Regions from separate parts of the Streptomyces sp. NPDC096132 genome, predicted to be linked through region 1. Evidence: predicted binding sites of a transcription regulator. Region 1 holds the regulator's gene; each other region holds the start of a gene.

Region 1 (6,484 bases):
GCTCGCCCCGGTCGCCCTTGGGCAGGGCCTGTACGACGGTGATCCGGGGCGACTCGACGGGCTCCTCGACGACGTCCTTCAGGCTCACGACCAGCCGGTCCTTGCCCTCGGCGGCGACGACCTCGCCCTCGGCCCAGCGGCCGGCGCCGTCGGTGAGGACGACCTCCTCACCGGCCCGCAGCCGCTTCACGGAGACGGCGTGCCGCCCCTCGGGGCCGTCCAGGACGAACTCGGCACGGCCGCCGGGTAGTTCGTCGACGACGAAGACGGGCGCGGTCACGAGGCACCGTCCTCGCCTGCCGGGAATCCGGCCGCCGCCCGCGCCTCTTCGAGTTCCTCCACCAGGATCTCCACCAGCTGCCCGGCGGGAAGCTCCCGGGCCATGCGGTGGCCCTGTCCCGCCCACAGTGCCATCCCCTGCGCGTCGCCCGCCTTGGCGGCCGCCTTGCGCAGCGGCGAGGTGAGGTGGTGGACCTCGGGGTAGGCGGCGGGGGCGTACGGGCCGTGCTCGCGCAGGAAGCGGTTGACCAGACCGCGGGCCGGGCGGCCGGAGAAGGCGCGGGTCAGCTCGGTGCGCACGAACAGGGGGTTGGTCAGCGCCGCCTTGTGCACGGCGTGCGCGCCCGACTCGGGCGTGGCGAGGAACGCGGTGCCCAGCTGGGCCGCGCACGCGCCGGCCGCGAGGACGGCGGCGATCTGGCTGCCGCGCATGATGCCGCCTGCGGCGACGATCGGCAGGCCCACGGCCTCGCGGACCTGGCCGAGCAGGGAGAGCAGCCCGATGGCGGAGCCGTCGTTCTCCGGGATGTCCTTGTGGGTGCCCTGGTGGCCGCCGGCCTCCATGCCCTGCACGATCACCGCGTCCGCCCCGGCCTGCTCCACGGCCACCGCCTCCTCGGCGGAGGTCACGGTGACCAGGGTGAGCGTGCCCGCCCGGCGCAGTGCCTCGATCGTGTCCCCGCTCGGGACGCCGAAGTGGAAGGACGCCACCGCCACCGGGTCGTCCAGCAGTACGGCGATCTTGGCGTCGTAGCCGTCGTCGCGGCCGCTGTCCGGGTCGCCGAGCTCGGTCTCGTACCAGGTGGACTCACCGGCGAGCTGCTCGGCGTAGACCTGGACGGCACCGGTCTCGGCATACTCCGGCTGCGGCATGAACAGGTTCACGCCGAAGGGGCGGCCGGTGAGTCCACGGAGCTGCTTGATCTCCTGGTACATGCCGTCGGCCGTCTTGTACCCGGCGGCCAGGGACCCCAGCCCGCCGGCCTCGGACACGGCGGCGGCGAGCTGCGGCACGGAGACGCCGCCCGCCATGGGGGCCTGCACGATCGGATGCGGAAAGAGATCGGTCAGCGCGGAGGACATGACGGCATGTTGCCACGTCCTCCGAACAAGTCCGAATCCGACCGTCCCCGCGCGGGTTCTTGCCCTCTCAGCGACCGTTGAACGCGTCCCTCAACCGCGAGAACAACCCCCGCTGACCGGCTGACTGTGCCTACCCGGGGGCCGACCCCCAGACCCCCAGCAGAAGGCCGGCAGCCCGCGTCAGCGACCGTTGAACGCGTCCCTCAACCGCGAGAACAACCCCTGCCGCCCCGGCTGACTGTGCCTACCCGGGGGCCGACCCCCAGACCCCCAGCAGAAGGCCAACAGCCCGCCTCAGCGACCGTTGAACGCGTCCTTCAACCGCGAGAACAACCCCTGCTGCCCCGGCTGGAACTGCCCGGTCGGCCGCTCCTCGCCCCGCAGCTTGGACAGTTCGCGCAGCAGGCGCTCCTGCTCGGGGTCGAGCTTGGTCGGGGTCTGGACCTCGACGTGGACGATGAGATCGCCGCGCCCGCCGCCGCGCAGATGCGTGACACCCCGGCCGTGCAGCGGGATCGACTGGCCGGACTGGGTGCCGGGCCGGATGTCGACCTCCTCCAGGCCGTCCAGCGTCTCCAGCGGCACCTTGGTGCCGAGGGCCGCCGCGGTCATCGGGAGGGTGACCGTGCAGTGCAGGTCGTCGCCCCGCCGCTGGAACATCGCGTGCGGCAGCTCGTGGATCTCGACGTAGAGGTCACCGGCGGGACCGCCGCCGGGGCCGACCTCGCCCTCGCCCGCGAGCTGGATCCGGGTGCCGTTGTCCACACCGGCCGGGATCTTGACCGTGAGGGTCCGGCGGGAGCGGATCCGGCCGTCGCCCGCGCACTCGGGGCACGGGTTCGGCACGACGGTGCCGAAGCCCTGGCACTGCGGGCAGGGCCGGGAGGTCATGACCTGGCCGAGGAAGGACCGCGTCACCTGCGAGACCTCACCGCGGCCGCGGCACATGTCACATGTCTGGGCGGAGGTGCCGGGGGCGGCACCCTCACCGTTGCAGGTGCCGCAGACGATCGCGGTGTCGACCTGGATGTCCTTGGTGGTGCCGAAGGCGGCCTCTTCCAGGTCCACCTCCAGCCGGATCATCGCGTCCTGGCCACGCCGGGTCCTGGACCTCGGCCCCCGCTGGGACGCCGTACCGAAGAACGCGTCCATGATGTCGGAGAAGTTGCCGAAGCCACCGGCCCCGAAGCCGCCCGCGCCACCGCCGCCCGACTGGGAGAGGGGGTCGCCGCCGAGGTCGTAGACCTGCTTCTTCTGCGGGTCCGACAGCACCTCGTAGGCGGCGTTGATCTCCTTGAACCGCTCCTGGGTCTTCGGATCCGGGTTGACGTCCGGGTGCAGCTCGCGGGCGAGCCGACGGAAGGCCTTCTTGATCTCTTCCTGCGACGCGTCGCGGCGCACGCCGAGAACGGCGTAGTAGTCCGTGGCCACTTACGACTCCGCCAGGATCTGTCCGACGTACCGTGCCACTGCGCGTACCGCTCCCATCGTTCCCGGGTAATCCATGCGGGTCGGTCCGACCACGCCGAGCTTGGCGACTGCCTCGCCGCCCGAACCGTAGCCGACCGACACCACGGAAGTGGAGTTGAGTCCCTCATAGGCGTTCTCGTGACCGATGCGTACGGTCATGCCCGAATCTCCCGCCTCGCCCAGGAGTTTGAGGAGGACGACATGCTCCTCCAGGGCCTCCAGGACGGGCCGGATGGTGAGGGGAAAGTCATGCCCGAAGCGGGTGAGATTGGCGGTGCCGCCGATCATCAGCCGCTCCTCGTTCTCCTCGACGAGCGTCTCCAGCAGGGTGGAGAGCACCGCCGAGACCGTGCCGCGGTCGTCCGCCTCGAAGGCGTCCGGCAGGTCCTCCACGAGACGCGGCACGTCCGTGAACCGTCGGCCCGCGACCCGGCTGTTGAGCCGCGCGCGTAGATCCGCCAGAGAGGCCTCCCCGAAGGGCGCCGCGCAGTCCACCATGCGCTGCTCGACCCGACCGGTGTCCGTGATCAGCACGAGCATCAGCCGGGCGGGCGCGAGCGACAGCAGTTCCACGTGCCGCACGGTGGACCGGGTCAGCGACGGGTACTGCACGACGGCGACCTGCCGTGTGAGCTGCGCGAGCAGTCGCACGGTCCGGGCCACCACGTCGTCGAGATCCACGGCGCCGTCGAGGAAGTTCTGGATGGCCCGCCGCTCGGGCGCGGTCATCGGCTTGACGCCGGCCAGCTTGTCGACGAACAGCCGGTAGCCCTTGTCGGTGGGGATGCGCCCGGCGCTGGTGTGCGGCTGGGCGATGTACCCCTCGTCCTCCAGGGCGGCCATGTCGTTGCGGACCGTCGCCGGGGAGACGCCGAGGTTGTGCCGCTCGGTGAGGGCCTTGGAGCCCACGGGCTCCTCGGTGCCGACGTAGTCCTGGACGATGGCGCGCAGTACCTGCAGCCTGCGTTCACTCAGCATCCGCGCACACCTCCAGAAGTCGTCCCCCAGTCCCCTGGGCGCCTGCCCTGGCACTCTTCACTTCCGAGTGCCAGACGTTCCCCGGCCAGTGTACGGCGGTGGGGTACACCGGGGGCAAGGTCGGCCGACGCCGGGACGCCTTACCGTTAGCGTCCCGGTATGACGGTGACTTGGGAAGAGCTGGGGTGGGAGCGGGTCGCGGCCGGCGTCGGGCGGGTGCGGCTGCCGGGCTGGGACTGCACGGCCGGGCTGGTCGTCGGGGCGGGCGCGGTGCTGATGGTGGACGCCGGGTCGGGCCTCGCGGAGGGGGCGCGGCTGCGGGCGCAGGCCGAGGAACTGACCGGCGCGCGTGTGACCCATCTCGCGCTCACGCATCCGCACTTCGACCATGCGTTCGGCGCCGCGGCGTTCGCGGGCGCGGAGGTCTTCGGCGCGGTGGGCGTCGACACGGTCTCGGCGGAGGAGCTGCGGGCGGACGCGGTGCGCAACGGCCTGGACGAGACGACGGCGACGGAGGCCGCCGACACCCTGGTCCGTCCCCGACACCTCGTCTCCGGCGAGTGGACCCTCGACCTGGGCGGCGGCCGGCAGGTGCTGCTCGCCAACGTGGGCCCCGGCCACACGGCCCACGACCTGGCGGTCCTGGTCCCCGGCTCACCGGAAGTGGTCTTCTGCGGCGACCTGGTCGAGGAGTCCGGCGAGCCCCAGGCGGGCCCCGACGCCGTACCGTCCCGCTGGCCCGCCGCCCTGGACCGCCTGCTGGCCCTCGGCGGCGAGGACGCGCTGTACGTGCCCGGTCACGGGGCGGTGGTGGACGCGGCGTTCGTACGGGCCCAGCGGGACGCGCTCGCGACCCGCTTCGGCGTGTCGCACTGATCGTGGACCCCTCGGGCCGGGGCTTCTCCTATCGTCATCCGAATGCGCCAGTACTCGCCGGATCTGACCCCTCCCTGGAAGAAGCCGAAGCCCGTCCCCGAGGTCCCGGCGGAGCCCGGCCTGGTGGTGGAGGAGCCCGGCACCGGCTTCTGCGGCGCGGTGATCCGCTGCGAGGCGGGCACGGTCACCCTGGAGGACCGCTTCGGCAAGCACCGGGTGTTCCCCCTGGAGCCGCGCGGCTTCCTCCTGGAGGGCCGGGTGGTGACCCTCGTACGGCCGCCGTCGGGCGGTCCGGTACGTCCCACCCGTACCGCCTCCGGTTCGGTCGCCGTCCCCGGCGCCCGCGCCCGGGTCGCCCGCGCCGGCCGCATCTACGTCGAGGGCCGGCACGACGCCGAACTGGTGGAGAAGGTGTGGGGCGACGACCTGCGCATCGAGGGCGTGGTCGTGGAGTACCTGGAGGGCGTCGACGACCTGCCGTCGATCGTCACGGACTTCGCCCCCGGCCCCGACGCCCGCCTGGGCGTCCTGGTGGACCACCTGGTGCCCGGCACGAAGGAATGGCGCATCGCGCAGTCGGTCACCAGCGAACACGCCCTGGTCGTCGGCCACCCGTACATCGACATCTGGGAGGCGGTGAAGCCGTCGTCCCTGGGCATCACGGGCTGGCCACGCGTCCCGCACGGCCAGGACTGGAAGACGGGGGTGTGCCGGGCGCTGGGCTGGCCCTCGGAGAACACCGGGGCGGTGTGGCAGGCGATCCTGGCCCGGGTGGGTTCTTACAAGGACCTGGAACCGGAGCTGCTGGGCCGCGTGGAGGAACTGATCGACTTCGTCACCGCTCCCGCGTAGCCAGGACAGCCGGCCACGCACGCGCACCTGCGGACAGTCGCACCGCCGGGGCGGCCCCCACCCGACAGCAGCCAGCCGTCACACCTCCCCCGCTGCATACAGCCCTACCGCCGAGACGACCCCCACCCGGCAGCAGCCGCCATACCTCCCCAGCCACAGACAACCGCGCCGCCAAGACAGCGCCCACCCAGCACCAGCGTCATACCCCCCAGCTGCGGGCAATCGTGCCGCTGGGGCGGCGCCCAACCCGGCAGCAGCCGTCATACCTCCCAGCTGCGCACAGCCCTACCGCCGAGACGACCCCCACCCGGCAGCAGCCGCCATACCTCCCCAGCCACGGGCAACCGCGCCACCGAGGCAGCGCCCACCCAGCACCAGCGTCATACCCCCCAGCTGCGGGCAATCGTGCCGCTGGGGCGGCACGGGTGGGCGCAGCGGCACCCCGCGAGCGCGGCGAGCGAAGCCCACACCCGCCCAGCCCCGACGCCGGGCGCCTAGTCCACGAGGTCCCGGACCACCGCGTCCGCCAGCAACCGCCCGCGCAGCGTGAGCACGGCACGCCCCTCGTCGTACGGCTCCTGCTCCAGCAGCCCGTCCCCCAGCGCCCGGCGTGAAGCCTTGAGCCCCTCCTCCCGGAGCAGCTCCAGCGGCACCCCCTCCCGCAGCCGCAGCTCCAGCAGGATCCGCTCGACCCGCCGGTCCTCCTCCGAGAGCAGCTCACGCCCCGCCCCCGGGGAACGCCCGCCCGCGAGGGCCGCCGCGTACGCGCCGGGGTGCTTCACGTTCCACCAGCGCACGCCCCCCACGTGGGAGTGCGCACCGGGCCCCGCGCCCCACCAGTCGGCGCCCCGCCAGTACAGCTCGTTGTGCAGGCAGCGGCCCGCCTCCGAGGTGGCCCAGTTGGAGACCTCGTACCAGTCGTAGCCGGCGGCGGTCATCACCTCGT
Region 2 (6,484 bases), on a different contig from region 1:
GCGCCCGGTCGGGACTAGGGGGGTGTGCTGGACTTTCACAACACCCCCTAGGGCTCCAGGACGACCTTCCCGGCGACCGTGCCCGACTCGGCCAGGCGCAGGGCCTCGGCGATGTGGGTGAGCGGCAGCCGGGCGGCAATCTGGGCGGTGATGTCACCGCGCTGGAGGGCCCCGAAGACCTGGGTGAGGTCGGTGCGCAGCCGGGCCTGGAACCGGGTCCGGGACAGGGCCCGGCCCGCCCAGACGTTGTAGAAGTAGGCGTGGCGGCGGTTGGGCAGCGCGTTCCACAGCCATACCCGGCCGAGCAGCTTGAGCACGGGCAGCTGCTTGGAGCCCTCGTCGTCCCGGGTGGAGGCGCTGCCGTAGCAGACGAGCGTGCCGCCGGGTGCGAGGAGGCGCCAGGAGTCGACGGCGCTGCGGCCGCCGACGTGGTCGAAGACGGCGTCCACGCCACCGGGGGCGAGCTCGCGGATCCGCGCGGGGACGTCCTCGGTGCGGTAGTCGACGGGGAGGACTCCGCGTTGCCGTAGGGCGTCGTGGTGGCGCGCGGACGCCGTGCCGATCACCTTCACGCCCATGGCCCGGGCGAGCTGGACCAGGACCGAGCCGACACCGCCGTTGGCGCCGTGCACCACGATGGTCTGGCCCGCGCGGGCGCGGGCCTTGCGGTGCAGCATCTGCCAGGCGGTGATGCCGTTGAGGACCAGGGTCTCCGCCTCCGCCGCGTCGATCCCGTCCGGAACCCCGACCACGTCCGCCGCGTCGACGATCACATGGCTGGCCCAGCCGCCGACCTTCACCAGCGCGGCGACCCGGGTGCCGAGCAGTCCCGGCTCGACGCCCGCGCCGGCCGCCAGGACGGTGCCGACCAGGTCGTAGCCGGGCACGAAGGGGAACGCCGGCTGGTCGTAGTACCGGCCGCGGCGCATCTGCTGCTCGGCGAACGACACCCCGGTGGCCTCCATCCGGATCACGACCTGCCCGGAACCGGGCACGGGAACGTCTCCGTGCCGTACCTGCAGGCCCTCCGGCTCGACCTTGCCCGGCAGGACGACCTCGACGAGTCCTTCGGCGTTCATGGCGTTCATGGCGACCTCCACAGCGGCGGTTATCGGCTTTCGTGTTCGTTAGAAGTTGTAACCGCTAGAGACTGCGACTGTCAATAACAACAGTGATAACCTCTAACCATGACGGGAGCAGAGGACGCCAGGACCCCCCGAGAGCGCTATCGGGCCCAGGTCCGCGCGGAGGTCAAGAAGCACGCGTGGGAGCAGATCGCCACGGCGGGAGCCTCGGCGCTCTCCCTCAACGCGATCGCCAAGCAGATGGGCATGAGCGGGCCGGCGCTCTACCGCTACTTCGCCAGCCGCGACGACCTGATCACCGAGCTGGTGAGGGACGCGTACCGGAGCCTCGCCGACACCTTCCGCGCCACCGCAGGGAGCGCCCAGACCGGTGGGGCGGGCGACACGGGCGAGACGGGCGTCGACGTGACCGCACTGGCGCACGCACTGCGCGGCTGGGCCCTGGACGACCCCCAGCGGTACTTCCTCGTCTACGGCACACCCGTCCCCGGCTACCACGCGCCCGACGACATCACCGCGATCGCGGCCGAGATCATGGCGACCCTGCTCGACGCCTGCGCCGCACTGCCCTCACCCGGCCCCGCGACCCGGTTCGCGGCCCACCTCGAAGACCACCGCCAGTGGGCGCGCGACCACCCCGCCCCCTCCGCCACCCTCCACCGGGCACTGACTTTCTGGACCAGGCTCCACGGCGTCCTGTCCCTGGAACTCGCCGGCCACTTCACCGGAATGGGCTTCGACCCGGCCCTGCTGTTCGCGGCCGAACTGGACGACCTGCGGCGGCCGCACGACGAGCCCACCGAGTGAGGGTCGGGTCCGGCGGCTGAAAACGCCCGAGGGCGGTATCCCCTGCTCAAGCAGGGGATACCGCCCTCGGTAAGGACGTTGATCAACCGTCAGGTCGATCAGAAGTCCATGTCACCGCCCGGCATGCCGCCGCCGGCCGGGGCCGCGGCCTTCTCCGGCTTGTCGGCGATGACGGCCTCGGTGGTGAGGAAGAGCGCGGCGATGGAGGCGGCGTTCTGCAGGGCAGAGCGGGTCACCTTCGCCGGGTCGATGATGCCTTCCTTGACCAGGTCGACGTACTCGCCGGTCGCGGCGTTGAGGCCGTGACCCGGGGTCAGGTTGCGCACCTTCTCCACGACGACGCCGCCCTCGAGGCCGGCGTTGACGGCGATCTGCTTCAGCGGGGCCTCGAGCGCGAGCTTCACGGCCTGGGCGCCGGTCGCCTCGTCACCCTCGAGCTCCAGCTTCTCGAAGACCTGGGAGGCCTGCAGCAGGGCCACGCCACCACCGGCGACGATGCCCTCCTCGACGGCGGCCTTCGCGTTGCGGACGGCGTCCTCGATGCGGTGCTTGCGCTCCTTGAGCTCCACCTCGGTGGCGGCGCCGGCCTTGATGACCGCGACACCGCCGGCGAGCTTCGCCAGGCGCTCCTGCAGCTTCTCGCGGTCGTAGTCCGAGTCGCTGTTCTCGATCTCGGCGCGGATCTGGTTCACACGGCCCGCGACCTGGTCCGAGGAGCCGGCACCGTCGACGATGGTGGTCTCGTCCTTGGTGATGACGACCTTGCGGGCCTTGCCCAGCAGGTCGAGGGTCGTGTTCTCGAGCTTGAGACCGACCTCCTCGGAGATGACCTCGCCGCCGGTGAGGATGGCGATGTCGTTCAGCATCGCCTTGCGGCGGTCGCCGAAGCCCGGGGCCTTGACCGCGACGGACTTGAAGGTGCCGCGGATCTTGTTGACGACCAGGGTCGACAGGGCCTCGCCCTCGACGTCCTCGGCGATGATCAGCAGCGGCTTGCCCGACTGCATGACCTTCTCCAGAAGCGGGAGCAGGTCCTTGACGTTCGCGATCTTGGAGTTCGCGATCAGGATGTACGGGTCGTCGAGGACGGCCTCCATACGCTCCATGTCGGTGGCGAAGTACGCCGAGATGTAGCCCTTGTCGAAGCGCATACCCTCGGTGAGCTCCAGCTCCAGACCGAAGGTCTGGGACTCCTCGACGGTGATGACGCCTTCCTTGCCGACCTTGTCCATGGCCTCGGCGATCAGCTCGCCGATCTGGGTGTCGGCGGCGGAGATGGAGGCCGTGGAAGCGATCTGCTCCTTGGTCTCGACATCCTTCGCCTGCTCGAGCAGCGCACCGGAGACCGCCTCGACGGCCTTCTCGATACCGCGCTTCAGAGCCATCGGGTTGGCGCCCGCGGCGACGTTGCGGAGGCCTTCCTTGACCAGGGCCTGGGCCAGGACGGTCGCGGTCGTCGTGCCGTCACCGGCTACGTCGTCCGTCTTCTTCGCGACTTCCTTGACCAGCTCGGCGCCGATCTTCTCGTACGGGTCCTCGAGCTCGATCTCCTTGGCGATGGACACACCATCGTTGGTGATCGTGGGGGCGCCCCACTTCTTCTCGAGGACGACGTTGCGGCCCTTGGGGCCGAGCGTCACCTTCACGGCGTCCGCGAGCTGGTTCATGCCGCGCTCGAGGCCGCGCCGCGCCTCCTCGTCGAACGCGATGATCTTGGCCATGTGAAGTGGTCCCTCCAGGACTGGGGGTGATTCCTTCGGACCGCGCCCGCGCCCGCGACGGACGGCTCGCATGCCGCGTGGTTCCTTGCCCCACCTGGCCTGCGGGCCTCACCGACCCGGTCCTTCTTTGTCACTCTCACCTTCAGAGTGCTAACGCCAATGATTAGCACTCGGCATGGTCGAGTGCAAGCGCCTCCGCCTGATCCGCAGGTGAACACGGGCGCCCCGCGCCGCCCACGCGCCCCTCCCGGCCATGCCGAAGGGCCCGTACCCAGGAGGTACGAGCCCTTCGAAGATGAAACAGAAGAACGACGCTGTCAGTCGGCGCGTGCTTCAGCCGGTCGCCAGTCGGACCATGTCCGCCTGCGGCCCCTTCTGGCCCTGCGAGATCTCGAAATCGACCCGCTGACCCTCTTCCAGGGTGCGGTACCCGTCCATCTGGATCGCGCTGTAGTGGACGAAAACATCCGCACCACCGTCGACCGCGATGAAGCCGTACCCCTTCTCCGCGTTGAACCACTTGACGGTGCCCTGAGCCATGCCTAACTCCCCTATTACTGGCCCTTGCACAGATCCACACTTCGCGGATCCGGGTCAGACCTCACCCCCCAGTTGGATTGGGGGCGTGCGCCGGAACGCGTCGACCGCGGCCGAATGTATCTGTCCAACTGCCCTCTGCAACAGGTCACTTGGACGAGAATTCTGGACGCACACGATCCGGAATGTGGCGAGAATTCGCCAGAATTCAGGGCAAGTCGGGCCCCGCAAAAGCCACAAAAGCCACGGAAGCGGCACGCACTTTGGCCACTTCTTGTCGGGCGTAAGGCAGAATTCAAAGGCTCCGGATCAGGGTTTCGCGACCCGGTTCCCCAACTGTACCGCGCTCAACCACACTGAATTGCCCCCTCCGCTTCTCTCACGGAGGGGGCAATTCGATGAACTCTCGGTAATCACTGTTACCGACGGTTACTACCGGTGGGTACTGAACAAGGGTCAGCAGCCGCCGGCGACGGCCGGGATGATGGAGACACCCGCGCCGTCCGGCGTCGCCGTCTCCAGCCCCTGCTCGAACCGGACGTCGTCGTCGTTCACGTACACATTGACGAACCGCCGCAGCTTGCCCTGGTCGTCCAGGACCCGGGCGGCGATCCCGGTGTGGTTCTTCTCCAGATCCGAGATGACCTCCCCGAGGGTCGCGCCCTCGGCGGAGACCTCGGCGGCGCCGCCGGTGTAGGTGCGCAGGATGGTGGGGATGCGGACGTTGACGCTCACGATGTGACCTCCGGTCAGGTGCGTGCTTTTCAGGGGCGCGGGGCTGTATCGATTTGCGGCTGCGCCGCGGGGCGCGACCAGCCCCCACCGGCCCGCAGACGAACAACGACTCTTAGGCGAGCCCAGCCTCACGGAAGGACTCGAGGTTCGGACGGATCGTCGCGGTGAGTCCCGTACCAGCCACCGCATCCAGCGTCTTCAGACCATCACCGGTGTTCAACACCACCGTGGTCTTCGTCGGGTCCAGCAGCCCGTTCTCGATCAGCTTCTTCGTGACGCCGACGGTCACACCCCCGGCGGTCTCCGCGAAGATGCCCTCGGTCCGGGCGAGGATCTTGATCGCCTCGACGACCTGCTCGTCCGTCACGTCCTCCACGGCCCCACCCGTACGCCGAGCGATGTCGAGAACGTAAGGACCGTCCGCCGGGTTGCCGATCGCCAGCGACTTGGCGATGGTGTTCGGCTTCTGCGGCCGGACGACGTCGTGCCCGGCCTTGAAGGCCACCGACACCGGCGAACAACCCTCCGCCTGCGCGCCGAAGATCTTGTACGGCTTGTCCTCGACGAGCCCGAGCTTGATCAGCTCCTGCAGACCCTTGTCGATCTTCGTGAGCTGCGAGCCGGAGGCGATGGGCACGACCAGCTGGTCGGGGAGCTCCCAGCCGAGCTGCTCGGCGATCTCGTACGCGAGCGTCTTGGAGCCCTCGGCGTAGTACGGCCGCAGGTTGACGTTGACGAAGCCCCAGCCCTCGCCCGCCGGGTCGCCGATGAGCTCGGAGCAGAAGCGGTTGACGTCGTCGTAGTTGCCCTCGATGCCGACGAGCTCGCCGCCGTAGATCGCGGCCATGACGACCTTGCCCTGCTCCAGGTCGTGCGGGATGAACACGCAGGAGCGGAAGCCGGCGCGCGCCGCCGCGGCGCCCACCGCGCCGGCCAGGTTGCCGGTGGAGGAGCAGGAGAGGGTGGTGAAGTGGAAGGCGCGGGCGGCCTCGATGGCCTGGGCGACGACCCGGTCCTTGAAGGAGTGGGTCGGGTTGCCGGAGTCGTCCTTGACGAAGAGCTTGCCGGCGTCGACGCCGAGCTCACGCGCCAGGTTGTCGGCCTTGACGAGCTTGGTCCAGCCGGGGTTGATGTTGGGCTTGTCCGCCACGTCCGCCGGGACGGGCAGCAGCGGCGCGTAGCGCCAGATGTTCGCGGGTCCCGCCTCGATGCGCTTGCGGAGCTCCTCCGTTTCGTAGGAGGAGAAGTCGTACGCGATCTCGAGCGGGCCGAAACACTCCTCGCAGGCGAAGACCGGGCCGAGGGGGACGCGGTGACCGCACTCGCGACAGCTCAACGCCGCGGCGGGACCCAGGTCTACGGTGGAGGCGGTGGTGGTTTCAACAGTCTGCGCAGCCATGTGAGGCGAGGCCCTTTCTCCTCATCTTCCTCACGACGCATCTCGCCGTGAGACGGATTTGGCACCTTCCCTAGCCGGGAGCCTCACCACGACGACGTGGTCAGACCGGCTGGAGGGTTGCCGGGGCTTCATCGGGCCGTGTCCCTCTGCCCCTCTGGATGAGCGGTATGTGGTTGTTGAACGCTGAACGCCTGATGACC
Region 3 (6,484 bases), on a different contig from region 1:
CACCGGTTCGACGGGAGCGGCAAGATCGCCGAGGGCTGGTGGCAGTACGACCGGCTCGGGCTGATGGCGCAGTTGGGGGCGCTGGACGCGCTGGAGACCTGACGACGAACGCGTGAGACCGCCCGCGAAGGGGGAAGCCCCCGTTCCGCAACCGGAACGGGGGCTTCTTCGCGCTGCCCTGCCTCAGTGGGCGGGGCGCCTGCCTCAGTGCGAGTGGCCGTGGCCGTGGCCCGCGGCGGCCGGCTCTTCCTCTTCCTTCTTCTCGACGACCAGGGTCTCGGTCGTGAGGAGGAGGGAGGCGATGGAGGCGGCGTTCTCCAGGGCGGAGCGGGTGACCTTGACCGGGTCGATGACGCCGGCCTTGACCAGGTCGCCGTACTCGCCGGTGGCGGCGTTGAAGCCCTGGCCCTTCTCGAGCTCGGCGACCTTGGAGGTGATGACGTAACCCTCCAGGCCGGCGTTCTCGGCGATCCAGCGCAGCGGCTCGACGACCGCGCGGCGGACCACGGCGACACCGGTGGCCTCGTCGCCGGTCTTGTCCAGACCGCCGTCCAGCACCTTGGCGGCGTGGACCAGCGCGGAGCCACCACCGGAGACGATGCCCTCCTCGACCGCGGCGCGGGTCGCGGAGATGGCGTCCTCCAGACGGTGCTTCTTCTCCTTCAGCTCCACCTCGGTGGCGGCGCCGACCTTGATCACGCACACGCCGCCGGCCAGCTTCGCGAGGCGCTCCTGGAGCTTCTCGCGGTCCCAGTCGGAGTCGGTGTTCTCGATCTCGGCCTTGATCTGGGCGACGCGACCGTGGACGTCCTCGGTCTTGCCGGCGCCGTCGACGATCGTGGTGTCGTCCTTGGTGACGGTGACACGGCGGGCGGAGCCGAGCACGTCGACGCCGACCTGGTCGAGCTTGAGGCCGACCTCCTCGGAGATGACGGTGGCGCCGGTGAGGACGGCCATGTCCTGCAGCATCGCCTTGCGGCGGTCACCGAAGCCCGGGGCCTTGACGGCGACCGCGTTGAAGGTGCCGCGGATCTTGTTGACGACGAGGGTGGAGAGCGCCTCGCCCTCGAGGTCCTCGGCGATGATCAGCAGCGGCTTGGAGGAGTTGGTCTGGATGACCTTCTCGAGCAGCGGCAGCAGGTCGGCGATGGAGGAGATCTTGCCCTGGTTGATGAGGATGTAGGGGTCCTCCAGGACGGCCTCCATGCGCTCCTGGTCCGTCACGAAGTACGGCGACAGGTAGCCCTTGTCGAAGGCCATGCCCTCGGTGAAGTCCAGCTCCAGACCGAAGGTGTTGGACTCCTCGACGGTGATGACACCGTCCTTGCCGACCTTGTCCATCGCCTCGGCGATGAGCTCGCCGACCTGCTGGTCCTGGGCGGACAGCGCGGCGACGGCGGCGATGTCGGACTTCTCGTCGATCGGGCGGGCGGTGGCCAGCAGATCGTCGGAGATGGCCTTGACCGCGGCGTCGATGCCCTTCTTCAGGGCGGCCGGGGAGGCACCGGCGGCGACGTTCTTCAGACCCTCGCGGACGAGCGCCTGGGCGAGCACGGTGGCGGTGGTCGTACCGTCACCCGCGATGTCGTTGGTCTTGGTCGCCACCTCCTTCACCAGCTGCGCGCCGAGGTTCTCGTACGGGTCCTCGATCTCGACCTCACGGGCGATGGTGACGCCGTCGTTGGTGATGGTCGGGGCGCCGAACTTCTTGTCGATGACGACGTTGCGGCCCTTGGGGCCGATCGTCACCTTGACCGTGTCGGCCAGCTTGTTGACGCCGCGCTCGAGGGCGCGACGGGCGTCCTCGTCGAACTTCAGGATCTTCGCCATGACAGCGGGAGCCCTCTCGGAAACTTGTGGGTGAAAAAGGCACTGCGCCCCGGGCGCCCGGCTACTTGTGTGGTCGCGGGGGCCAGGGGCGCAGTGTCAAGCATCAAATGTGCTCGGGCGAACTACTTCTCGATGATCGCGAGGACGTCGCGAGCCGAGAGGACGAGGTACTCCTCGCCGTTGTACTTCACCTCGGTGCCGCCGTACTTGCTGTACAGGACGACGTCGCCGACCTTGACGTCGAGCGGCAGGCGCTCGCCGTTCTCGAAGCGGCCCGGGCCCACGGCGAGGACGGCGCCCTCCTGGGGCTTCTCCTTCGCGGTGTCCGGGATGACCAGGCCAGAGGCCGTGGTCTGCTCGGCGTCGAGCGGCTGGACCACGATGCGGTCCTCGAGCGGCTTGATGGCAACCTTGGAGCTGGCGGTCGTCACGATCCGACCTCCCCCTTCGGAGATCTCACGGGGTTAACTGTCTGAGGTGGCGACCAGGTGGATCCGTCGTCGCGGGTGCCGGACCTGCCCGTCGCTGTGTTGGCACTCTCATCTGCCGAGTGCCAGAGCCGAGACTATGACCGCGATTAGCACTCGGTCAAGCGGACTGCTAATCCCCGCGGGGCGCGGCGCGAATTCGGCACCCTGAAGCCGGCCTACAGATAGTCCTCCAACCTGCCCACCGCCAGCCCCCGCTCCTGCACCCGGCGCAGCAGACGCGTCGTCCGTTCGCGCAGGCCCGGTCCCGCCGACTCGTCCGGGTCCACGGCGATGATGTCGCCGGGGCGCAGGTCGGGGGCGCCGTGGGTGTAGGTGAGGTCGGTGGGGCCCATGGAGGCGCGCCACAGGACGAGGGCCGTGATGCCGCAGTCGGCGGCGGCGCGCAGGGTGGTGGTGTCGTACGTGGCGTAGGGCGGGCGGAAGAGGCGGGGGCGCAGGCCGAAGCGGGAGCGGAGTTTCTCCTGCTGGCCGCAGATCTCGGCGCGCTGGCCGGCGTAGGGGAGACCGCGCAGGGCCGCGTGGTCGAGGGTGTGGTTCTGCAGGGTGGCGCCGACCGCGCGGAGGCGGGCGAAGTGGCCGTAGCCGGGGCCGACCACGCTGTCCGTGAGGAACACGCTGACGGGGAGGCGGAGTTCGCGGACCATGTCGACGAAACGGGGGTCGCGTTCGGCGCCGTCGTCGTAGGTGAGGAAGACGACCTTGTCGTGGGTGGGGATGTGGTCGACCACCGGCGGGAGGGCAGCCGGCTCCTCCGGCCCGGCCGCCTCCCCGGGGCCGCCGGGCCCTCCGGGACCGCCGAGGGTGCCGGGGCTGCCGGACAGGGGTCTCGAGGCCCGGGCGGGTGCGGGGGCCAGGGGCGTCGACAGGCCCCAGCGGCGGTAGGGCTGCTCCGTGGCCCCGTCCTGCGGGTGCACCCGCTGCGCCGCCTTCTTGCCCAGCCGTTCGATCGGGTCGACGGACTGGGCGCAGCCGCTCAGGGTCGTCACCGTCAGCGCCAGCAGTACGGCCACCAGCCCCCGTGTCCTCACAGGTAGTCCTCCAGGCGTGCCACCGCGTACCCCTTCTCCGTGACCTTGTTCAGGAACCGGCGGACCATGTCGGGCATGGTGCCCTTCCAGTCGCCCGGGCCGCGGAAGTGGCTCAGGACGATGTCGCCGGGATGGAGGTCGCGGTCCCACTCGCGGTACTCCCAGTGGTCGACGAAGACCTCCTCGCCCCAGAGTGGGGCGTACTTCAGCCCGCAGGACTTCGCGGCGATCAGCGTGTCGCGGTTGTAGTTGCCGTAGGGCGGCCGGAAGAGGGTGGGGCGCCTGCCGTACTGCTCGCGGAGCACCGTCTGCATGCCGCAGATCTCGCGCCGCTGCTGCCGGTAGGACAGGCCGGGCAGGTAGGGGTGGTGGAGGGTGTGGTTGTTCAGGGTCACCCCCGTGGCCTGCATCTTCTTGAAGTACGGGTAGTCGTCGTCGATGAGGTAGTCGCTGAGGAAGGCCGTGTACGGGATCCTCAGCTCGCTCATCATCCGCAGGAACCGGGGGTCCTTCTCGGCGCCGTCGTCGATGGTGAGGAAGACGACCTTGTTCCGGGTGGGGATCCGGGTGAAGACGGGCGGCAGGCCGAGTTCCTCGTGGTCGTCCACCTCGAAGCCGTCGCGGGTGGTGATCTCGGGCTTCTCGGCGGGCGGGGCCGGCGGGGGCAGCGGGACCTTCTTCAGGCCCCAGCGTTCGGCGGCGGCGACCCGGGCGGCCTGGTCGGCACGGAGGCGGTCGGCGTACGAGCGCAGGGCGTGGACGGGAGGTGCGGCCGCTCCGGCCTGCTGACCTGCGGCGGGGTCGGCACCGGCGCCGTCGACGCCCTCCGCGCAGCCCGACACGATCGCGGTCAGGGCGAGCAGCGCGATGCCTCCGCGGACCCCGGCCCGCCGGCGGTCGGTCGTCCACCCACGCTCGGCGCCCCTCCCCGTTCCGGTGGCCCGCCCGGCGCCGGCCCCCCGCCCACACTCCACCCGAGAAGCACCATTCTTATCGTTTTGTACGACAGCTCCCATGGCGCCGGATCCTCCCAGCCCCGCCGCTGCAACCCGCCCCGACACCGCCACCGGAGCCACACCGTCCACCAACTGGCCCACAGGCCGCCCGCTCGCCCCACCCGGCACTCCCCTGACCGACAATGTCCCGGTGAACGACCTCGCCCCGCTCCTCAGCCCCGAGGGCCGCGCCCTCCTCGATGCCGTGCGCGGGACCGCCCCCGCCGACGAGCTCGCCGTCGCCACGCGGCTGCGCCGCGAGCACCCCGCCGAGCTGGTGTCGGCGGCGCTCGGACAGGCCCGGCTGCGGCAGCGGGCGGTGGCGAAGTTCGGGGCCGAGGACGCCGGGCGGATGTTCTTCACGCCCAACGGGGTGGAGCAGTCGACGCGGGCGAGTGTGGCCGCGTACCGGGCCGAGCGGATGAGGGCCCTCGGTGTGACCTCCGTGGCCGACCTGTGCTGCGGGATCGGCGGTGACGCGATCGCCCTCGCCCGCGCCGGGATCCGGGTCCTGGCCGTGGACCGCGATCCGCTGACGGCGGCGACGGCACGGGCCAACGCCGACGCCCTCGGGCTCGCGGACCTCGTCGACGTACGGGAGGCGGACGTCACGGAGGTCGACACGAGCGGGTACGACGCCGTGTTCGTCGATCCGGCGCGGCGCGGGGGGCGCGGGAGGATCTTCGATCCCGAGGCCTACTCGCCACCCCTGTCCTGGGCCGTCGGAGCCGCCCTCGCCGCTCCCCGGGCCGCCCTGAAGATCGCGCCCGGTGTGCCGCACGAGGCGATCCCGGACGAGGCCGAGGCCGAGTGGATCTCGGACGGCGGGGATGTGAAGGAGGCGGTGCTGTGGTTCGGCACCGAGCCGGGAGCCGTACGGGCGACGCTGCTGCCGGGGCCGCGGACCCTGCTCGGGACCGGACTGCCCGATCCGGACGTCAGGCCCGTCGGCCGCTATCTCTACGAGCCCGACGGCGCCGTCATCCGCGCCCATCTGGTCGCGGAGGTGGCCCGGGACCTCGACGGCGGGCTGGTCGACGAGACCATCGCGTACGTCACCGCCGACGAGCTGCGCCCCACCCCCTACGCCTCCGCCTACGAGATCACCGACCGGCTCCCCTTCAACGTGAAGAAGTTGAAGGCGCTGCTGCGGGAGCGGGAGGTGGGGATCCTGACCGTGAAGAAGCGCGGGTCGGCCGTGGAGCCGGAGGAGCTGCGCAGGAAGGTGCTGCCCAAGGCGCACGGGCCGTACTCCGCGACCGTGTTCCTGACGCGTGTGGCGGGGGCCCCGACGATGCTCCTCGGGGCCCCCGCCGCGGCGGCTACTGCCGGTGGACCGTCTTGAGCGGCTCCGGGTTCGGGTCCGCTGCGACCGGACCCGTCCGCTCCACCGTGGCGGCCTGGCCGTCGTTGGTGCGCAGCGCGAAGGTCGTCGCCGTCGTGCTCGCGGGGATGACGCCGTTGTAGTAGGGGCGGTACTCGAAGTAGCTGCTGCCCGCGCTGATCGAGGCGCCCACGGTGTTCACCGCCGTCGTGGTGACCGCGCCGGTGTTGCCGAAGGCGACCGTGAAGTTGGTGCTCGCGGACTCCCGCAGCAGGTAGCTCTTGACCTCGGTGGACAGGGCGGTGCGGGTGGTCCACAGGACCGGTCCGAAGACGTTCATCGCGGCGGCCGCGGACACCCCGTCACGCCACTGGCCGGTGAAGGCGAGCGCGGTCTGGCTCGGCGCGGACCACCAGAACTTGGCGATGTTCACCGAGAGCGCCGCGTCCGTGCTGCCCGCGATCGGGTAGTAGTAGTACGTCGACGGCCAGCGGGAGAAGCTGGTGTGGGTGAGCGCGTACTTCGCCGCCGAACCGACCGGGATGACCATGGTCTTGTCGGGGTTCAGGCTGTTGAGGTACGACTTCACCGACGCGGTCAGCTTGTTGCCGTTGGTGAGGACGACGCTGCCCGCGCTCGTGCTGCCGTCGGCGCCGGCCGCCGCGGCGGCGGAGAGGGCCGCCCGGTACTCGGTGCCGCCGGCCAGGAAGACGTACTTCGGGGCGGTGCTGACGGCCTTCGCGACGGCGACCGAGGTCGCGTAACGGTCCGCGCCGGACAGCCGCTTCGGGACGTAGCCGAGGGACTTCAGCTGGC

What was found. The regulator HrcA, encoded in region 1, represses chaperone genes, less so after heat shock. The targets are predictions, from matches to a motif close to TTNGCACTCNGNNNNNCNGAGTGCNAA.
Region 2: a site for HrcA is predicted at 3,777-3,803, ahead of groL (chaperonin GroEL). Genes of this name have one in related genera too.
Region 3: a site for HrcA is predicted at 2,408-2,434, ahead of groES (co-chaperone GroES). Genes of this name have one in related genera too.

The regions. Positions count from the first base shown of each region.
Region 1 is NZ_JBIWGA010000001.1:635,668-642,151, reverse strand. Features, by position in the region: gene ACIRF9_RS02690 (16S rRNA (uracil(1498)-N(3))-methyltransferase) at 1-280, opposite strand, end outside; gene ACIRF9_RS02685 (nitronate monooxygenase) at 277-1,362, opposite strand; gene dnaJ (molecular chaperone DnaJ) at 1,657-2,793, opposite strand; gene hrcA (heat-inducible transcriptional repressor HrcA) at 2,794-3,810, opposite strand; gene ACIRF9_RS02670 (MBL fold metallo-hydrolase) at 3,970-4,686, shown strand; gene ACIRF9_RS02665 (DUF3097 domain-containing protein) at 4,729-5,538, shown strand; gene hemW (radical SAM family heme chaperone HemW) at 6,033-6,484, opposite strand, start outside.
Region 2 is NZ_JBIWGA010000006.1:312,139-318,622, forward strand. Features, by position in the region: gene ACIRF9_RS17085 (medium chain dehydrogenase/reductase family protein) at 48-1,079, opposite strand; gene ACIRF9_RS17090 (TetR/AcrR family transcriptional regulator) at 1,188-1,892, shown strand; gene groL (chaperonin GroEL) at 1,991-3,613, opposite strand; gene ACIRF9_RS17100 (cold-shock protein) at 3,947-4,153, opposite strand; gene ACIRF9_RS17105 (MoaD/ThiS family protein) at 4,607-4,885, opposite strand; gene thrC (threonine synthase) at 4,998-6,284, opposite strand; SAM riboswitch class I at 6,303-6,449, opposite strand.
Region 3 is NZ_JBIWGA010000005.1:176,203-182,686, reverse strand. Features, by position in the region: gene ACIRF9_RS14020 (ester cyclase) at 1-102, shown strand, start outside; gene groL (chaperonin GroEL) at 205-1,830, opposite strand; gene groES (co-chaperone GroES) at 1,953-2,261, opposite strand; gene ACIRF9_RS14005 (polysaccharide deacetylase family protein) at 2,477-3,349, opposite strand; gene ACIRF9_RS14000 (polysaccharide deacetylase family protein) at 3,346-4,365, opposite strand; gene ACIRF9_RS13995 (methyltransferase domain-containing protein) at 4,496-5,689, shown strand; gene ACIRF9_RS13990 (cell wall-binding repeat-containing protein) at 5,667-6,484, opposite strand, start outside.